One region of the Paenibacillus sp. FSL H7-0690 genome, then DNA from elsewhere that is predicted to be linked to it. Evidence: riboswitches for the same ligand, from Rfam matches in the RefSeq annotation. Region 1 holds a riboswitch; the other holds the start of a gene.

Region 1 (8,252 bases):
TGCTGCAGCATGTGGGGCCAAAGGTATCTGCAGAGGAACGTGATCAAGCCGAAGTTAAGTTGAGTGCAGTTACACGGAATACGAATAAAAAAGGCACTGCTCATATTAAATCCGCAAACAAACCAGAAGCCAGACGAGGGAAAGAAGGTAAGTTCTCTAATAAATCTGCTGCTGGCGCTGAACGTGGCCGTCAAGGTTCAGGAGAAGAGCAAGCCTTAGCTGCATATGGAGATTTTATAAAAGACCAGCTTGGCTGGGAGCCAAAAGGGTATCCGATTTTCTTCGGTGATCATCTGTACATCTCCCCACTACCTAAGGAAAGATTAAATGGATTAAAGGCGATTCGTCCAGGATGGTATGTAGGACATGTCCGTAACGGCAGATTTATCCCAGGACATCCAATGGCTACCGCGTTACACCCTGAAGAGAGCTGCCGAAGTGTCTCACTTTCCAGTACGAGTAATGAAGCTATTTCCTATCTTAAAGGAGAGACATTGTTGATTAGTCAAGAACGTCTCTCTATTAAAATAGGAACTACCCAAAAAGGATACGTACTGGTCTGCATAGATGGTTATAGTGCAGGCTGGGGGAAGTGGCAGGACGGTGTGCTCAAGAATGAATATCCCGCAGGCTGGAGGTGGATGTAAGAATGAGCCTATCAGGGAAAACTGCAAAAAAGCAGCGTTTAGATAAAGTATTGTCCCATATGGGGGTAGGATCACGCAGCGATATTCGTAAACAAGCCAAGCAAGGTTTAATTACCGTGAATGGTGCAGTCGTCAAGGATAGTGGATTTCATGTAGACCCTTATCACGATAAAATTGTGGTTGGCGGCGAGCTTGTTACCTATCGTGAATTTATTTATCTTATGATGAATAAGCCACCGGGAGTTCTGTCGGCAACAGAGGACAAGCGGGATCGGACCGTTCTGGATCTTTTAAAGCAGGAATATGTACAGTTTGAACCTTTTCCTGTAGGAAGGTTAGATAAGGACACAGTAGGGCTGCTTCTGCTCACCAATGATGGAAAGCTTGCTCACGAGCTACTATCGCCACGCAAGCATGTCCCTAAGACGTATGAAGCAACAGTTGAGGGAGACGTAGATGCAGACGATGTAGCGGCTTTTGCGGCAGGTGTCGAGCTGGAAGATGGATATGTTACTTTACCTGCACAGCTAACTATATTGGGAAGAGAACGCGGCAGTAAAGTAATCTCACATATTTCGCTGATCATCACAGAAGGAAAGTTTCACCAGGTTAAGCGAATGTTCCAAGCTGTCGGCAAAAAAGTCACTTTTCTGAAACGAGTATCTATGGGAGAATTGAAGCTGGACGAAAGCCTGCCACTGGGAGCTAGTCGTGAACTTACGCTAGAGGAACTGGCACTCTTAAGTACAGAAGCATTAGAACAATAATATAGAGAAAAAATGGTATGTAAATTGAATTTGGAAACTTGGGATTAGGGAATGAAGTGGCGGAGGGGAAATTTGGAACTGTAAAAGCGATAGCGACCGCCTTTGTTTCCGGATTTCAACCACTAGTAAACGGTATAAATCAAGAAATCTGGAAACAACAGCGGCTGGAAGTCCAAATATTAACCGCAGTTGCGACTGAAACTTAACTCAAATAGCCAGGTTCAATATATATAGAAAAAGAAAGACAAGGATGGTGGGAGTATGAGATACAAACTGATTGCACTAGATGTAGATGGTACACTGTTGAATGATGATCACCACTTGAGCACTGAGAATAAAGAAGCTATTGCTGAGGTTACGCGTCTTGGCGGGCAGATCGTGTTATGTACCGGCCGCAGTCCGCAGAACTCGATTCCTTTTATGGAGGAAATGGGGCTGTCTGGTTATGTGCTGGGTCATAATGGAGCTGCTACGGTTCGTGTGAAAGATCGGGAAGTGCTGCATCAATACGGTATGGATGCTCGTGGTCTTGACCCTTATATTGATTATTGTAGAAAGCATGATATTCATTATGATGTGAATACGGCTTTTGATATGTATGTAGATAATGTAGAAAACCTGACCAAAGAAGCCAATTATATGTATGAACACTTCCGTATCATGCCGGCTACACTGCCAGCATGGGAAGATTTCCGTGAACCGGTTGTTAAGTTTACTGTATTTACACAACCAGAAATCCTTGACGAAGCTGAACGTGAATGGCGTACTTGGACCCATGAGTACAATATTTTGCGCAGTGGTGAATTTTTCGTTGACTTGATGCATCCGGAAGCCTCCAAGGGCAACGCCTTAAAGAATCTGGCTGTGAAGCTGGGAATTCCGCAAGAGGAAGTTCTTTCGATCGGTAATTATTTTAATGATATTTCTATGCTTACATACGCGGGTATGGGCGTTGCGATGGATAATTCTCCGGTTGAGGTCAAAGCGGCAGCGAATGCTGTCACGGGGTCTAACAACGAGCATGGTGTGCGAGATGCGCTGGTTAAATATTGTTTATCTTAATAATGGAAAGCATAAAGCGGACTTGAGTCCGTTCTATGCTTTTTTTGTTGTGAAGGAAATAAAAGAGATACATAAACAGAAATGATTTTATCCATAAATAACCCGCCCTTAGGATTAACTAGAAAGGGCGGGACATAGATTAACTTCCTGCATTAAAGTTTAATTTCCTCGTTCCGGCTAGGATCGCTATATTTATAGATTCCAGGGTTCAGTTCGATTTTTTCGTCGAAAGGGATATCTTTGTAGCTATCAATATTAGTTCCTGTAGATATCATGCCCTTAGGTGTAATTTCAGGCACCACTTCTTTGCCATTAATCCGTAACGTAGTTTGGTTAACGCTTTTGAAGCCAGAAGATTTGGATGTTGATTCGACAATCAAATTTTCGCCCTCAGTATAGTAAGTGAATTCAATTTTTAACCCATCGACATCAAGTGAAGTGAACTGCTTTTCTTCTTTAGGTTTGTTTATAGTGATCCAATTCTTAGTAGTATCACGTTTCTCAATGACAGCATCCTTTAATATAAGTTTCATTGGAACATCGGACCAGTCGTTATACCATTCCGGAGATTCGAATTGAAATAAATGCTGGTAGCTTTCGGAATGATCTCCTTTCAAATTCCAACCCCCAGTGATTGTTTGATCACCTATAACCAACTGAGCGGTATTATAGTGGACAATTCCTTTTTTAAGCGAATCATTTTCATCTATTAGAATTTGGATATCCAAAGGGGTAACCACTAGCTGATCTAAGGTTATGCCGGTCTTTTCTTGAAATTCAGGACTGTTATACAGTTTCTTAGTGTAAATCGCCTCACTTGCTTTTTGTCCATCTGCTTTAAAATCGAACTTCCACGTACCTGAAAATCGTTTCGCTTCTTCAATGTAACTAAAATGAAGACTAGCTTCCTTCCAATCTGATTCAGTTATATTGAAAACCTGTTCAATAAATAAATCCGATCCTTCGTTAGGCATGATGGTTGGAATTGCTTCATTCTTTTGACCACCAGTACTAACTACCAAATGTGGATTACCCCGTCCTAAGTCAGATGGTGATGCAGCGACTTTGTAACGGATAATGGTTTGATTGGAAACATATCGAACGGATTCGATTTGAATGCTTGGATATTGCTTAACTCCAGTATTGATAGTATCCCCTGCTTGATGATTAGATTGTAAGGGAATATTCCGATCACTGTAAAAAATGAGATTCCGTGCTTCAAACCTGTAGTCCTTTTTATCATCCTTTAATGTATCAGGTGTCTCATATACTCCAATGAGTTTCTGGCTTTCAGGATCGTATTCTAAATAACCGTATACCTTTGCCTTGGCACCGGATTCACTAGTCATGATGTTTTCCTCTGTAGCAAATCCAGTATATTTGGATAGATCAGATTTAGTATCAAGTGATAACAGCATTTTCATTTTTTCTCCATCAGTTACAACACCGTTCAAATTCATTGTTACTCCTGAACTGGAAGTTTGAAGATTATACTGTTGACCGATGCCGTTATTTAATGCATTGCTCACACTTCGACCACCAATTTTATCCCAATTAATCGTCATACTAGCGAATACAGGAATGGCTACAAGTAAGAGGCAAGAGAAGACAATACTGATAGGAATAACCTTTTTATTAGACCTAGGAGTATTCTGGGAGGCATGCAGATTTCTTTGACGTGTATAAGCTTCTTGTTTTATGGCAGTCCACATCAAATCATAATCCGGTCGGGGAATATGTTTATCTTTTTCAATATAGAGACTCATTACTATTCAGCTCCTTTAGTTGGGTTCCACCCATTCTATTTAGTATTTTAAGTCCCTTGTTCAGTCTGGATTTTACAGTTCCTTCGGGTATGCTCATAACTTTAGAGATCTCGGGTACAGTCAATTCGTTTATAAAACGAAGGACTACTACCATTCTGATTTTGTCGGGAAGCTGACTGTATAACCCTTGTAATTCTTTTTTAGTTTCCTGTCGATCCAAACGTTTTTCTACAGGGTTTGATTCCTCAGACCTGGATAGTAAATAATTACGTACTTCTTTCATCCACCCCGTCTTACGCCTTTTGATCACACTGTTGCACTCATTCGAAGCAATTCGTAAAATCCAAGCTTTCAAGTTTCTTACCTTCGACTTATCCGCTAAGATAACTTTTACAAATACCTCTTGGGAAATATCCTCCGCATCTGCCTGATTTTTCATTAAGTAGTAACAAAAATAATATACTTGTTCTTTATAGAGCTCGAAAATTTCCCGGTCACTCATTTTGCTGCACCCCCTGTCTTTGCTGTTCTCATTAATAAGACTTATAAGCGTATGTAATCGTTCATTTTTCATTTTGATTGTAGTATTTCTTCTGAGTATCATAGCGAATTCGAATGGAAGATAAGTCGTTTACAGGTAATTATAACCATGATAAAATTAGCGGTGGGACATGCGTCCGTAATCTAATTAAAACTAATTGAATGTCCGCGTTAAAGGTAAAATCATCGAAAGATGATGACACAAAGTCATGGGTCTAAAGCCTTTCGACAGAAGGAAATGATCGCCAGGCCGCCATAGGGATGTCTTATGAAGCATAAAGGATAGCTCTAAGAATATGTAGTCTATTTTGAGCTCTTTTATTATTTCGACCTATACGGCGTTACATTATCGCAAGGGGCCGAAAGGGGAAGTACATGAACAGTTTTTTCAAAACAATAGGTACTAGTTTGGCAGTAGGTGCTTTATTGCTGTCCGGAACGATCGGATGGATGTCTAATCCAGGAGTAGTGTCAGCAGCTACCTCAACAGTAGTAACCGCGGATCAGATGATCAGCAAAGTAACGGCAGCCTCCAAAGCAATAAAGAATTTCCATCTGGATGTGACCAAAAAACAGGATATTCAAAGCGGCGGGGTGCGTATCAGCAACACCAACACTCTGAAGCTGGATATCAACCGTCTGCCGAATTTTGCCGCAGCAGGCACTGTCGCTAGTAGTCTTTTAGAAACATCGTACAGTCTATATGCCAATGACAAGGAGTTTTACTATCTTGTAGACGGAAGTGAACTGATCGATGAATCTGAAGATGAAGGTTACGACGATGACGGGGAGCCAATCGATCCTGATGCACAATATTGGCTTGGACTGGAGAAAACGGAATGGGATGCCTTTTACTCTAAAGGCCAATACGATCCTGTTTCCATGCTTGATTCGGTCAAAAGTTATAAAAAATCCATGAAAGTCAGCACTGCTGGCGCACAAACAGTCTTACAATTCACGGTAACCGATCCGACAGCAGCTAAGGGGATAATCAAACTCTATGACCAGGAGAACCTCTGGGATGGAGAGACAGTTCAACCCAAAAGCGTAACGTGGAAATTATTCGTCAATACTAAGACCTGGCAAACGGAAAAGCTGATAGTCGATCTGAGTTATGTGCTGGTAAGTGATGGAGCCAAAGATACATACACCACGAAAATCGAAGCTAAATATTCCAAAAATAATAAAGGTGCAGCCATTGTAAAACCGGCCGAACTAGAATAATAAGGACGATTCATAACGAGCGAAAAGCGCTGTTCAGCGGAACAGCGCTTTTTGTTGTATCCAACAGCAGTTCTTTATTAGTTGACAAGAATAAATCATTGCTGTAATTTATATGTATGCGCATGTATATAATAATTTATCTAAATATAATTTAATGAAAGTTGGGAAAAAGATGATAGCACTAGACACAGCATTAACTTTTCGCAGAGGGCTGACATTAAAAAACCGAGTGGTTATGGCTCCAATGACCACTCGAATGAGCTTTTATGACGGTGTAGTAACACAAGATGAATTGAAATACTATTCGCTAAGAACGGGCGAAGTAGGTGCGGTCATCACTGCGGCAGCAAATGTACAAGAGGGTGGAAAAGGATGGGAAGGTGAACTTAGTGTTTCCTCCGATGAATTTATTCCTAGCCTCAGCCGATTAGCATCTACTATTAAACGAAATGGAACAAAGGCTATTTTACAGCTATTCCATGCAGGAAGAATGACAGATTCAAAAATATTGCGTGGCGTACAACCCGTTTCCTCCAGCGCCATTGCTGCCGAACGCCCGAATGCAGAAATTCCAAGAGCATTAACAGAAGATGAAATTTTCGGTGTAATTGAGGATTTTAAAAAAGCGACTCAACGTGCTATTCAAGCTGGATTTGACGGGGTAGAAATTCATGGAGCAAACACATATTTAATCCAACAATTCTTCTCTCCACACTCCAACCGTCGTGAAGATCAATGGGGCGGAAGCTTAGAGAAAAGATTTAATTTCATTAACCAATTAGTGGATGCAGTTATTGCTGTCGTTGACAATTCAAAGGTTAAGGATTTTATTGTCGGGTATCGTTTTTCTCCAGAAGAATATGAAGAGCCTGGAATTAAAATCACCGATACCTTTTATCTTATTGATAAATTAGCTGATAAAAAGCTGGATTATCTGCATATTTCATTAGGGGATTTTAAGAAAGTATCTGCATCAGAAGATTTTAAAGAAAAATCAATCCTGCAATATGTGCATGAGAAAATCAATGGCCGAGTACCTTTAATTGGGGTAGGAGATATCCGTACCAAACAGGACGCAGAGGACACGTTGACAAATGCTGAATTAGTAGCAGTAGGACGATCTCTTATCATTGATCCTCATTGGACAAGTAAAGTACTGGAGGGTAAAGAAGATCTCATCAGAAGAGTACTTGCTGATCAAGATAGAGAAGAACTTGTAGTAGAGAATGGTATTCTAGAATTCCTTAAATTAATGATGCCTGATCGTTTACGCTAAACCCAAACCCAGTTTTGAGGTCTAAATCTATAACGTTCCGCGGTAAATTCCGCGGAACGTTATTTTTCTGTAACGACTCTATTCCCTCTTTAAGATTGTTGTCGTATGTTTCAACATTCGATTCATGAGATTTCGCCGCTCTGTTTTTATGTCGGTGTCGCTTCTCTTTAATGCGTCGCGGATGGGGATGATCTCTGTAATTTTCCTGCCGCTTTTTATTCTTCGATCTACACAAGTCGGGATGTAACCTACGTTAGTTATACTCGTGTGTCCTTTTTCATCCTTCTTTATTTTAAGCGTAAGAATGATACCGCTTTGTGTATAAGGAATATTCATTAGTTTAGTAGAAACAAAATTCCCCAATGAGTAAATAACGAATTGTTTTTTTCCACGAAGCGCTAACGGTTGAAGAACATGTGGGTGAGACCCCAGTATGATGTCGGCGCCATTTTTAAAAAAGAGATTGACCAGCTCTTTTTGCCTCTTGTTTGGAGTGTAACGATATTCGCTTCCGAAATGCAGATAAAGCAAGACTAGATCGACTTTCTTTTTTAAATCTCGAATCTCCCGAATGATCTTGGGCGTAGATATCCGGTTAACCAGCCATGGCTTACTCACTGGTACAGGAATTCGGTTGGTTCCTGCTGTGTAGGAGAGGATGCCAATCGTAATTCCTTTGACGTTTTTAATAAGCGTTCTCTTGGATTCTTCTAATGATTTAGCTGTTCCCGTGTGGTCGATTCCATTACGGTCCAGAACTCGTAACGTCCGAACCAGACCCGGGGCACCATAATCCATGCAATGATTGTTGGCCGTTACTAATACGTCGAATCCGGCTTCCTTAAGTGCAGGGGCCAGTTCGTCTGGACATTTGAATATCGGACCGCCTGATCGGGGGCTTTTCCGGCATTCGGGGCCGCTTCCAGCAAAGGTGGTTTCGAGATTGCCAATCGTCAAATCAGCCTGATTC
Region 2 (8,252 bases), 1.6 Mb from region 1:
CCTTAGGACCGTTATAGTTACGGCCGCCGTTTACTGGGGCTTCGGTTCATAGCTTCGGGTTACCCCTAACCACTCCCCTTAACCTTCCAGCACCGGGCAGGCGTCAGCCCGTATACTTCGCCTTACGGCTTCGCACAGACCTGTGTTTTTGCTAAACAGTCGCTTGGGCCTTTTCACTGCGGCCCCCTCGTGCTATTCACACTACCGGGGCACCCCTTCTCCCGAAGTTACGGGGTCATTTTGCCGAGTTCCTTAACGAGAGTTCTTCCGCGCGCCTTAGAATTCTCTTCTCGCCTACCTGTGTCGGTTTGCGGTACGGGCACCTTTCTCCTTGGCTAGAGGCTTTTCTTGGCAGTGTGAGATCATGACCTTCGCTACTATAATTTTCGCTCCCCATCACAGCCCAGCCTTAACGATGTGCGGATTTGCCTACACATCAGCCTCACTGCTTAGACGGACATCCATCAGTCCGCGTCACTACCCTCCTGCGTCACCCCATCGCTCATAGCGGATTACGGTGGTACAGTAATTTCAAACTGTTGTCCTTCGACTACGCCTTTCGGCCTCGCCTTAGGTCCCGACTTACCCTGAGCGGACGAGCCTTCCTCAGGAAACCTTGGGCTTTCGGCGGATCAGATTCTCACTGATCTTTTCGTTACTCATACCGGCATTCTCACTTGTGTAGTGTCCAGCGCTCTTTTCAGTACACCTTCAACCCCTACACAACGCTCCCCTACCCCAGATGCAAAGCATCTAGCCATAGCTTCGGTGGTGTGTTTAGCCCCGTTACATTTTCGGCGCAGAGTCACTCGACCAGTGAGCTATTACGCACTCTTTCAATGGTGGCTGCTTCTAAGCCAACATCCTTATTGTCTGTGCAACTCCACATCCTTTCCCACTTAACACACACTTGGGGACCTTAGCTGATGGTCTGGGCTGTTTCCCTTTTGACAATGGATCTTAGCACTCACTGTCTGACTCCCGGCAATAAGTATATGGCATTCGGAGTTTGACTGAGCTTGGTAATCCTTGCGGACCCCGCACCCAATCAGTGCTCTACCTCCACTACTCTTATACCGAGGCTAGCCCTAAAGCTATTTCGGGGAGAACCAGCTATCTCCGAGTTCGATTGGAATTTCTCCGCTACCCCCACCTCATCCCCGCACTTTTCAACGTACGTGGGTTCGGGCCTCCAGTGCGTGTTACCGCACCTTCACCCTGGACAGGGGTAGATCACACGGTTTCGGGTCTACGTCCACATACTAAGTCGCCCTATTCAGACTCGCTTTCGCTGCGGCTCCACCTTCTCGGCTTAACCTTGCATGTTAAACGTAACTCGCCGGTTCATTCTACAAAAGGCACGCCATCACCCATTAATAAGGCTCTGACTTTTTGTAAGCACACGGTTTCAGGTTCTATTTCACTCCCCTTCCGGGGTGCTTTTCACCTTTCCCTCACGGTACTGTTTCACTATCGGTCGCCATAAGGTAGTATTTAGCCTTAGCAGATGGTCCTGCTGGATTCATACGGGGTTTCACGTGCCCCGCACTACTCGGGATCCGTCTCGGAGAGAATACAGTTTAGGCTACAGGGCTTTTACCTCTATCGCGGGCCTTTCCAGACCTCTTCACCTACCATATTCCTTTGTAACTCCATGTGAGACGTCCCACAACCCCTAAGAGCAAGCTCTTAGGTTTAGGCTGTTCCGCGTTCGCTCGCCGCTACTGACGGAATCACTATTGTTTTCTCTTCCTCAGGGTACTTAGATGTTTCAGTTCCCCTGGTCTGCCTCTACACACCCTATGTATTCAGGTATGAGTAACTGCGAATTACCACAGCTGGGTTTCCCCATTCGGACACCCCCGGATCAAAGCTTGCTTACAGCTCCCCGAGGCAGTTTCGTTGTTCGCCACGTCCTTCGTCGGCTCCTGGCGCCTAGGCATCCTCCGTGTGCTCTTATTAGCTTAACCTTGATTTTTCCGCAGGAAAATATCATACGATGACATTCTCTTTGGAATTATCTCACTAATAACATTTACTTGTTTGCACAAGTTGCTAAAAGATGTTCTAAAACGCAAATTCGTTTCGGTATCCAGTTTTCAAGGATCAAGTCTTACTGAGAGCTTAAACTCTCAAAACTGAGCAACGAGTGAGTAACAGGCCTAAACCTGAGTTTTGGAAGCTGAGCTTCCGATTTGAATGTTCTCATTGCAGAGAACGATTCTCCATAGAAAGGAGGTGATCCAGCCGCACCTTCCGATACGGCTACCTTGTTACGACTTCACCCCAATCATCTACCCCACCTTCGGCGGCTGGCTCCCTTGCGGGTTACCCCACCGACTTCGGGTGTTGTAAACTCTCGTGGTGTGACGGGCGGTGTGTACAAGACCCGGGAACGTATTCACCGCGGCATGCTGATCCGCGATTACTAGCAATTCCGACTTCATGCAGGCGAGTTGCAGCCTGCAATCCGAACTGAGACCGGCTTTGATGGGATTGGCTCCACCTCGCGGCTTCGCTTCCCGTTGTACCGGCCATTGTAGTACGTGTGTAGCCCAGGTCATAAGGGGCATGATGATTTGACGTCATCCCCACCTTCCTCCGGTTTGTCACCGGCAGTCACTCTAGAGTGCCCAGCATTACCTGCTGGCAACTAAAGTTAAGGGTTGCGCTCGTTGCGGGACTTAACCCAACATCTCACGACACGAGCTGACGACAACCATGCACCACCTGTCTCCTCTGTCCCGAAGGCCGCCACTATCTCTAGTGGATTCAGAGGGATGTCAAGGCCTGGTAAGGTTCTTCGCGTTGCTTCGAATTAAACCACATACTCCACTGCTTGTGCGGGTCCCCGTCAATTCCTTTGAGTTTCAGTCTTGCGACCGTACTCCCAAGGCGGAGTGCTTACTGTGTTAACTTCGGCACCAAGGGTATCGAAACCCCTAACACCTAGCACTCATCGTTTACGGCGTGGACTACCAGGGTATCTAATCCTGTTTGCTCCCCACGCTTTCGCGCCTCAGCGTCAGTTACAGCCCAGAAAGTCGCCTTCGCCACTGGTGTTCCTCCACATATCTACGCATTTCACCGCTACACGTGGAATTCCACTTTCCTCTTCTGTACTCAAGCCACCCAGTTTCCAGTGCGACCTCAGGTTGAGCCCAAGGTTTAAACACCAGACTTAAATAGCCGCCTGCGCGCGCTTTACGCCCAATAATTCCGGACAACGCTTGCCCCCTACGTATTACCGCGGCTGCTGGCACGTAGTTAGCCGGGGCTTTCTTCTCAGGTACCGTCACTCCGGTAGCAGTTACTCTACCGGACGTTCTTCCTGGCAACAGAGCTTTACGATCCGAAAACCTTCATCACTCACGCGGCGTTGCTCCGTCAGGCTTTCGCCCATTGCGGAAGATTCCCTACTGCTGCCTCCCGTAGGAGTCTGGGCCGTGTCTCAGTCCCAGTGTGGCCGTTCACCCTCTCAGGTCGGCTACGCATCGTCGCCTTGGTGGGCCGTTACCCCACCAACTAGCTAATGCGCCGCAGGCCCATCCCTCAGTGACAGATTGCTCCGTCTTTCATTCTTCTCTCAGGAGAAAAAAGAAATTATCCGGTATTAGCTACCGTTTCCGGTAGTTATCCCAGTCTGAAGGGCAGGTTGCCTACGTGTTACTCACCCGTCCGCCGCTAAGTCACTTTGAAAGCAAGCTTTCAAAGTGACTCCGCTCGACTTGCATGTATTAGGCACGCCGCCAGCGTTCGTCCTGAGCCAGGATCAAACTCTCCAATTAGTATTGAAAAGAGCGATATGCTCATTTTGAAACATCTGACGAGAAAATTAATTCTCTAATTTTGGATTTCACTTACGTGATTTCCTACTCACTCGTTGTTCAGTTTTCAAAGATCAAGTTCTCGTTGGCGCCGTTTAATGTCTCAGCAGCAACTCTTATAATATATCATGTTGTTTTCAGAAATGCAAGCTTTATTTTTCGAAGCTTTTTATCAGCCTCGTCTATATCGCCTGTACGCTGTCTAACAACGCTTACCTATAATACCCCAACTATTAATAGAAAAGCAACCCCTAATATAAAAATAAACAACTAGCTTAATAATTAAGCCAGTTGTTTATTTAATAGAGTTATGTTTCTAGCGACGAACTTAATAGTATTTTGCCGCAGTATATTTGCTTGAGGCTTTAATTAAATCGGTTTTCTTATCACTCTTTGCAAGTCCTGCATCCACTGTAGTATCAATGGTAACCCACTTCCCATTAAGCAACACTTCGTTCCATGCATGATATTGCGTAACGTAGCTTGTATTCCCCATTACCAACTTAGCAGGAACATCTACACTCCGCAGCATTGCGGCAAAAAGAGAAGCGTAATCATAGCAAATCCCTTTTTTAGTAGTCAATGTCTTATCGATGCTTGGAATATAATCAGTAGTTACACTATTAGCAAGAGAGTAATCATATTGTACATTCGCAACTACATAGTTATAGATCGCTTTAACTTTCTCTTCGTCTGTTGTTTTGCCTTGTACTAATTGTTTAGCTTTGACAATCGCTTTATCAGAAGAACTCCATTTCACATTCTGTACGGAGCCCAAATATACGGAATTCGAGTCACTCATGGTTACGTCTACTACTTCGGAATATAATGCTTTGTATTTATTGCCGGTTGTGTTCTCCAGAACAGAAACCTTATAAGTCCCATTTCCTTGTTGCAAAGGGAAGTCCTCAGCTTGTCCAGAAGCATACAAGTTATATGTATAGCTGCTGTTATCTTTGGTGATCATGAGTTTGATTCTTTTATCTTTCGGAATATCATAGTTAATACCAATAACACCTTGAGCCACTTTGGATGTAATCAACCAGCTGGCATCTGCACTTGCAGCTTGAGCTGTACTTACCGGAACTGAAGTCATTAGGACGAATAACGCCACCAGCATAAAATAAACCTTTTTCACGGATAAAACTCCTTTCGGTAGCTGGCTGCCATCCTTTCGGGAAGGCCCTTTAGCTTTGCGTCCCTACCTTTCGATAGGTTTGCCGTTATCGTATAAGCTCTATCTGTTCTAGCTTTACTAGATATAATTGATAGAATCCATTTGAAACAAACAAAAAAAGCCTCTTCATTCGGTAGCTGGCTGCCATCCTTTCGGGAAAAGGCCCTTTAGCTTTGCGTCCCTACCTTTCGGAAGGTTTGCCGTTATCGTGTTTAGCTTTCATAGTATAATACTATCATATTTATAGTTGTGAACAAGACCTAATTTACTAGATTACCCATTATTTTATAAATATCTCCCGGTATTTGTGTTTTCTTGTCATTCACTATTCTCCTTTTGTTAATTTGGCATGAACAATCAGCCGATGCGTTGGATTCACTAGCGGATCACATGTAATCAGAGTAAGAATCTTATCCTTGTCATTCCCGTCAAGAACGGAGACATCACTCGGATCTACAACAGAAATATCGTATACCTCATAGTTAAACACCTGATCACTAGTCTTTACCGTGATAACATCCCCCACAACAACCTCATTCAATCTGTTAAACAAACGCCCCGTAGTTCTAGCCCGATGCGCCGCGATTGCAGCATTCCCGATCTCTCCAAGGGGTGCCGTTTCTTTCATATGGGCTGCAGCATGTTTCATATTAGCTTTTGTAGCCCCTTCTAATACAGGCAGCTTCAAATCAATCTTATCGATTTCAATTAGTGCGATTACTTTGCCACCGACTTCAATCTCCGGTTCAGGCTTTTCTGTCTCTTGGGGTTGGGGCTGTGCCGGGCATCCAGAACCGATTCCTCTGCTAACAGCTGAGTAACTTCAGCATACCTGCTCTTCAGATCTGGCTGGGGAGTACTATCGGCAGTGCTTAGTTCAGCCGTTTCTAATAACTTCTCCTGCTGCCTGTCGTTGTACCATTCGTTAGCTGTCGGATATAACATGATAAGTATCCCAGCCAGTATGAGTAAATAGGAGAATTTACGCAATGTTATTCACCTCCGTATATTGTTTCTATGGTTATATACAAATCAAGCAGAAACAGCTACTTGCCTTTAAGCATAGCAACTCCTTCTGCCTGAAATTAATGTTTAAAATACCCATTTACGACTTCCAAAGAAATTGATGATCACCGTGATAAAGGTAACCAGCACCTTGGAGATCAAGACTTGAATACCTAGTTTGTCTGTCAACAGATGCATTAGCAGCAGTGATATTCCGAGCACTACCAGATTCAGCACGATAAACTTGACCAGCTGCACGCGGTCGAAGCCTTCTTTATTCCCCCGGTTGCGATCACGAAAGGTTACTTTTTTATTCAAAATAAAGCTATTCGCCGTGCCTGCACTATAGGAGATCACCTGCGCCAATGCGTATACCATCCCTAGTGAATTCAACAATGTAAAAATCACAAAATCAATAAGCGTATTGAGCAAACCTACGGCATTAAATTTGAGGAACTGTATGAATGCAGCGCGCAAGTTCTTATCTGACATCATTGTGGTCCTTCCGGCGGTCCAGTTGTTCTTCGTTCTGGTAGCCTTTAGTCTCACTAACAATATATAGCGGTCTATCTTTAGACTCGTCATAAATCCGTCCGATATACTCCCCAATCACACCCAACAGCATCAGAACGATACCGTTAAAGAGCAGATTAACGCCTACAATGGAAGCCCAGCCCGGAACCGTCCAGGAGGTAAAAAATATCTTTTGAAACAAGACGAAAAATAAATAGAGAAAGCTAGAGAATGAAAGGAAGAATCCAATATACGTAGCAATCTTAAGCGGCTTATGTGAAAAAGAGGTGATGCCATCTAACGCAAAACGAATCATTTTCTTCAGCGGATATTTGGTTTCTCCGGCAAAACGTTCTTCCCGTTCATATTCCACCATAGTCTGCTTGAAGCCAACCCAGCTCACCAAACCTCTGACATAGCGGTTCTTTTCTTTAAGTCCCCGCAGGACATCACATACCTTACGGTCAATAAGACGGAAATCGCCTGTATCCGTAGGAATATCCACACTTGTCATACTGCTGAGCAGGCGGTAAAAAAGCTTCGCGGTGACCTTTTTGAACATCGTTTCTCCGTGGCGCTTCAGGCGTTTCGCATATACAACGTCGTAGCCCTCTTTCCACTTCTCGATCATTTGCAAAATGACCTCCGGAGGATCCTGAAGATCAGCGTCAATAACAACAACCGCTTGACCTTCGGCATAGTCCATGCCAGCTGTAATCGCTACCTGATGTCCGAAATTACGCGAGAAGTCAATCAGCTTGACATGCTCGTCTCGTTCACAGATCTCCCGAATCATCTGGGCGGAACGATCACGACTGCCGTCATTGACGAAGACCAGCTCATAAGTATCGCCGCACTCGTCCATTACTTTTTTCAAACGTTCATAAGTATGGCTAATTACTTGCTCCTCATTGAACATGGGTACAATCACACTATATCTGGCTTTCACCTTTATTCCTCCTACAAGCTTTTTGGAGCGTTACATCCATCTACACTTCATAATAACGCTGCATGCATAAACTTATTTTATAGATTTTTATTAAATCCTAGAAAACCCAAGTAGGGAACCAACGCAGCATATCTTTCACGTAATCTCCACTGACCTGCATCCCTGACAGTACCGGGTAGAAAGCGATAAAGAGCAGCAAAGCAACAGCTACATAGACATACTGTACGTAACGGGCCTCAGGGAATTTAGTATCCAGCAACTTCATTATATATACAATACCAAGAATCATAAATGGCACCATAGCAAAATAATGGTAAATAAATGTTTCTCTTGGGACAAGCATCCACGGAACATATTGCGAGAAGAAGGCAATCCAGATCATGTAGAGATTCTTATCTTTACGTTTCAGCGTAATCCACAGTGTTGCCAACATTGCAAAAATACCCGTCCACCAGATAAGAGGATTCCCCATAGTCACTATACTGCTGACCTGACCTTCCGGCAAACCTTCACCACCGCTAAAGAACCAGACCGGTCTCTTCATAAACGGCCATTGCCACCATGAGGAAGCAAAAGGATGTGTAGCTACAAGCTGGCTGTGGTAGTTGTACATATTCTTTTGGGAATCAATCAAACCTTTTATAGTGAAGCCCTCTGCTGATGCAGATAACCCCGGTACAAAAGATAAGCTATAAATAATTACTGGAATAATTACAAAGAACCCGATACAACTAGCCAACGTAATAATAGTCTTTTTCCAAAAAGAATCTACTGCTTCACG

What was found. Region 1 has a riboswitch for cyclic di-GMP ahead of MHI32_RS10535 (DUF6612 family protein). Riboswitches for the same ligand answer to the same signal wherever they lie in the genome.
Region 2: linked by a shared signal. The riboswitch ahead of MHI32_RS03570 (transglutaminase-like domain-containing protein) and the one ahead of MHI32_RS10535 (DUF6612 family protein) in region 1 are both predicted to bind cyclic di-GMP.

The regions. Positions count from the first base shown of each region.
Region 1 covers NZ_CP150281.1:2,425,498-2,433,749, forward strand. The annotation lists gene MHI32_RS10510 (RsmB/NOP family class I SAM-dependent RNA methyltransferase) at 1-647, shown strand, start outside; gene MHI32_RS10515 (pseudouridine synthase) at 650-1,414, shown strand; gene MHI32_RS10520 (Cof-type HAD-IIB family hydrolase) at 1,676-2,476, shown strand; gene MHI32_RS10525 (DUF4179 domain-containing protein) at 2,629-4,242, opposite strand; gene MHI32_RS10530 (RNA polymerase sigma factor) at 4,226-4,744, opposite strand; cyclic di-GMP riboswitch class I at 4,949-5,040, shown strand; gene MHI32_RS10535 (DUF6612 family protein) at 5,158-6,006, shown strand; gene MHI32_RS10540 (NADH-dependent flavin oxidoreductase) at 6,179-7,282, shown strand; gene MHI32_RS10545 (CapA family protein) at 7,361-8,252, opposite strand, start outside.
Region 2 covers NZ_CP150281.1:781,786-790,037, reverse strand. The annotation lists rRNA gene MHI32_RS03580 (23S ribosomal RNA) at 1-1,970, opposite strand, end outside; rRNA gene MHI32_RS03575 (16S ribosomal RNA) at 2,232-3,788, opposite strand; gene MHI32_RS03570 (transglutaminase-like domain-containing protein) at 4,156-4,965, opposite strand; cyclic di-GMP riboswitch class I at 4,979-5,059, opposite strand; cyclic di-GMP riboswitch class I at 5,134-5,216, opposite strand; gene MHI32_RS03565 (class D sortase) at 5,330-5,692, opposite strand; gene MHI32_RS03560 (hypothetical protein) at 5,722-5,994, opposite strand; gene MHI32_RS03555 (GtrA family protein) at 6,097-6,504, opposite strand; gene MHI32_RS03550 (glycosyltransferase family 2 protein) at 6,491-7,471, opposite strand; gene MHI32_RS03545 (phospholipid carrier-dependent glycosyltransferase) at 7,569-8,252, opposite strand, start outside.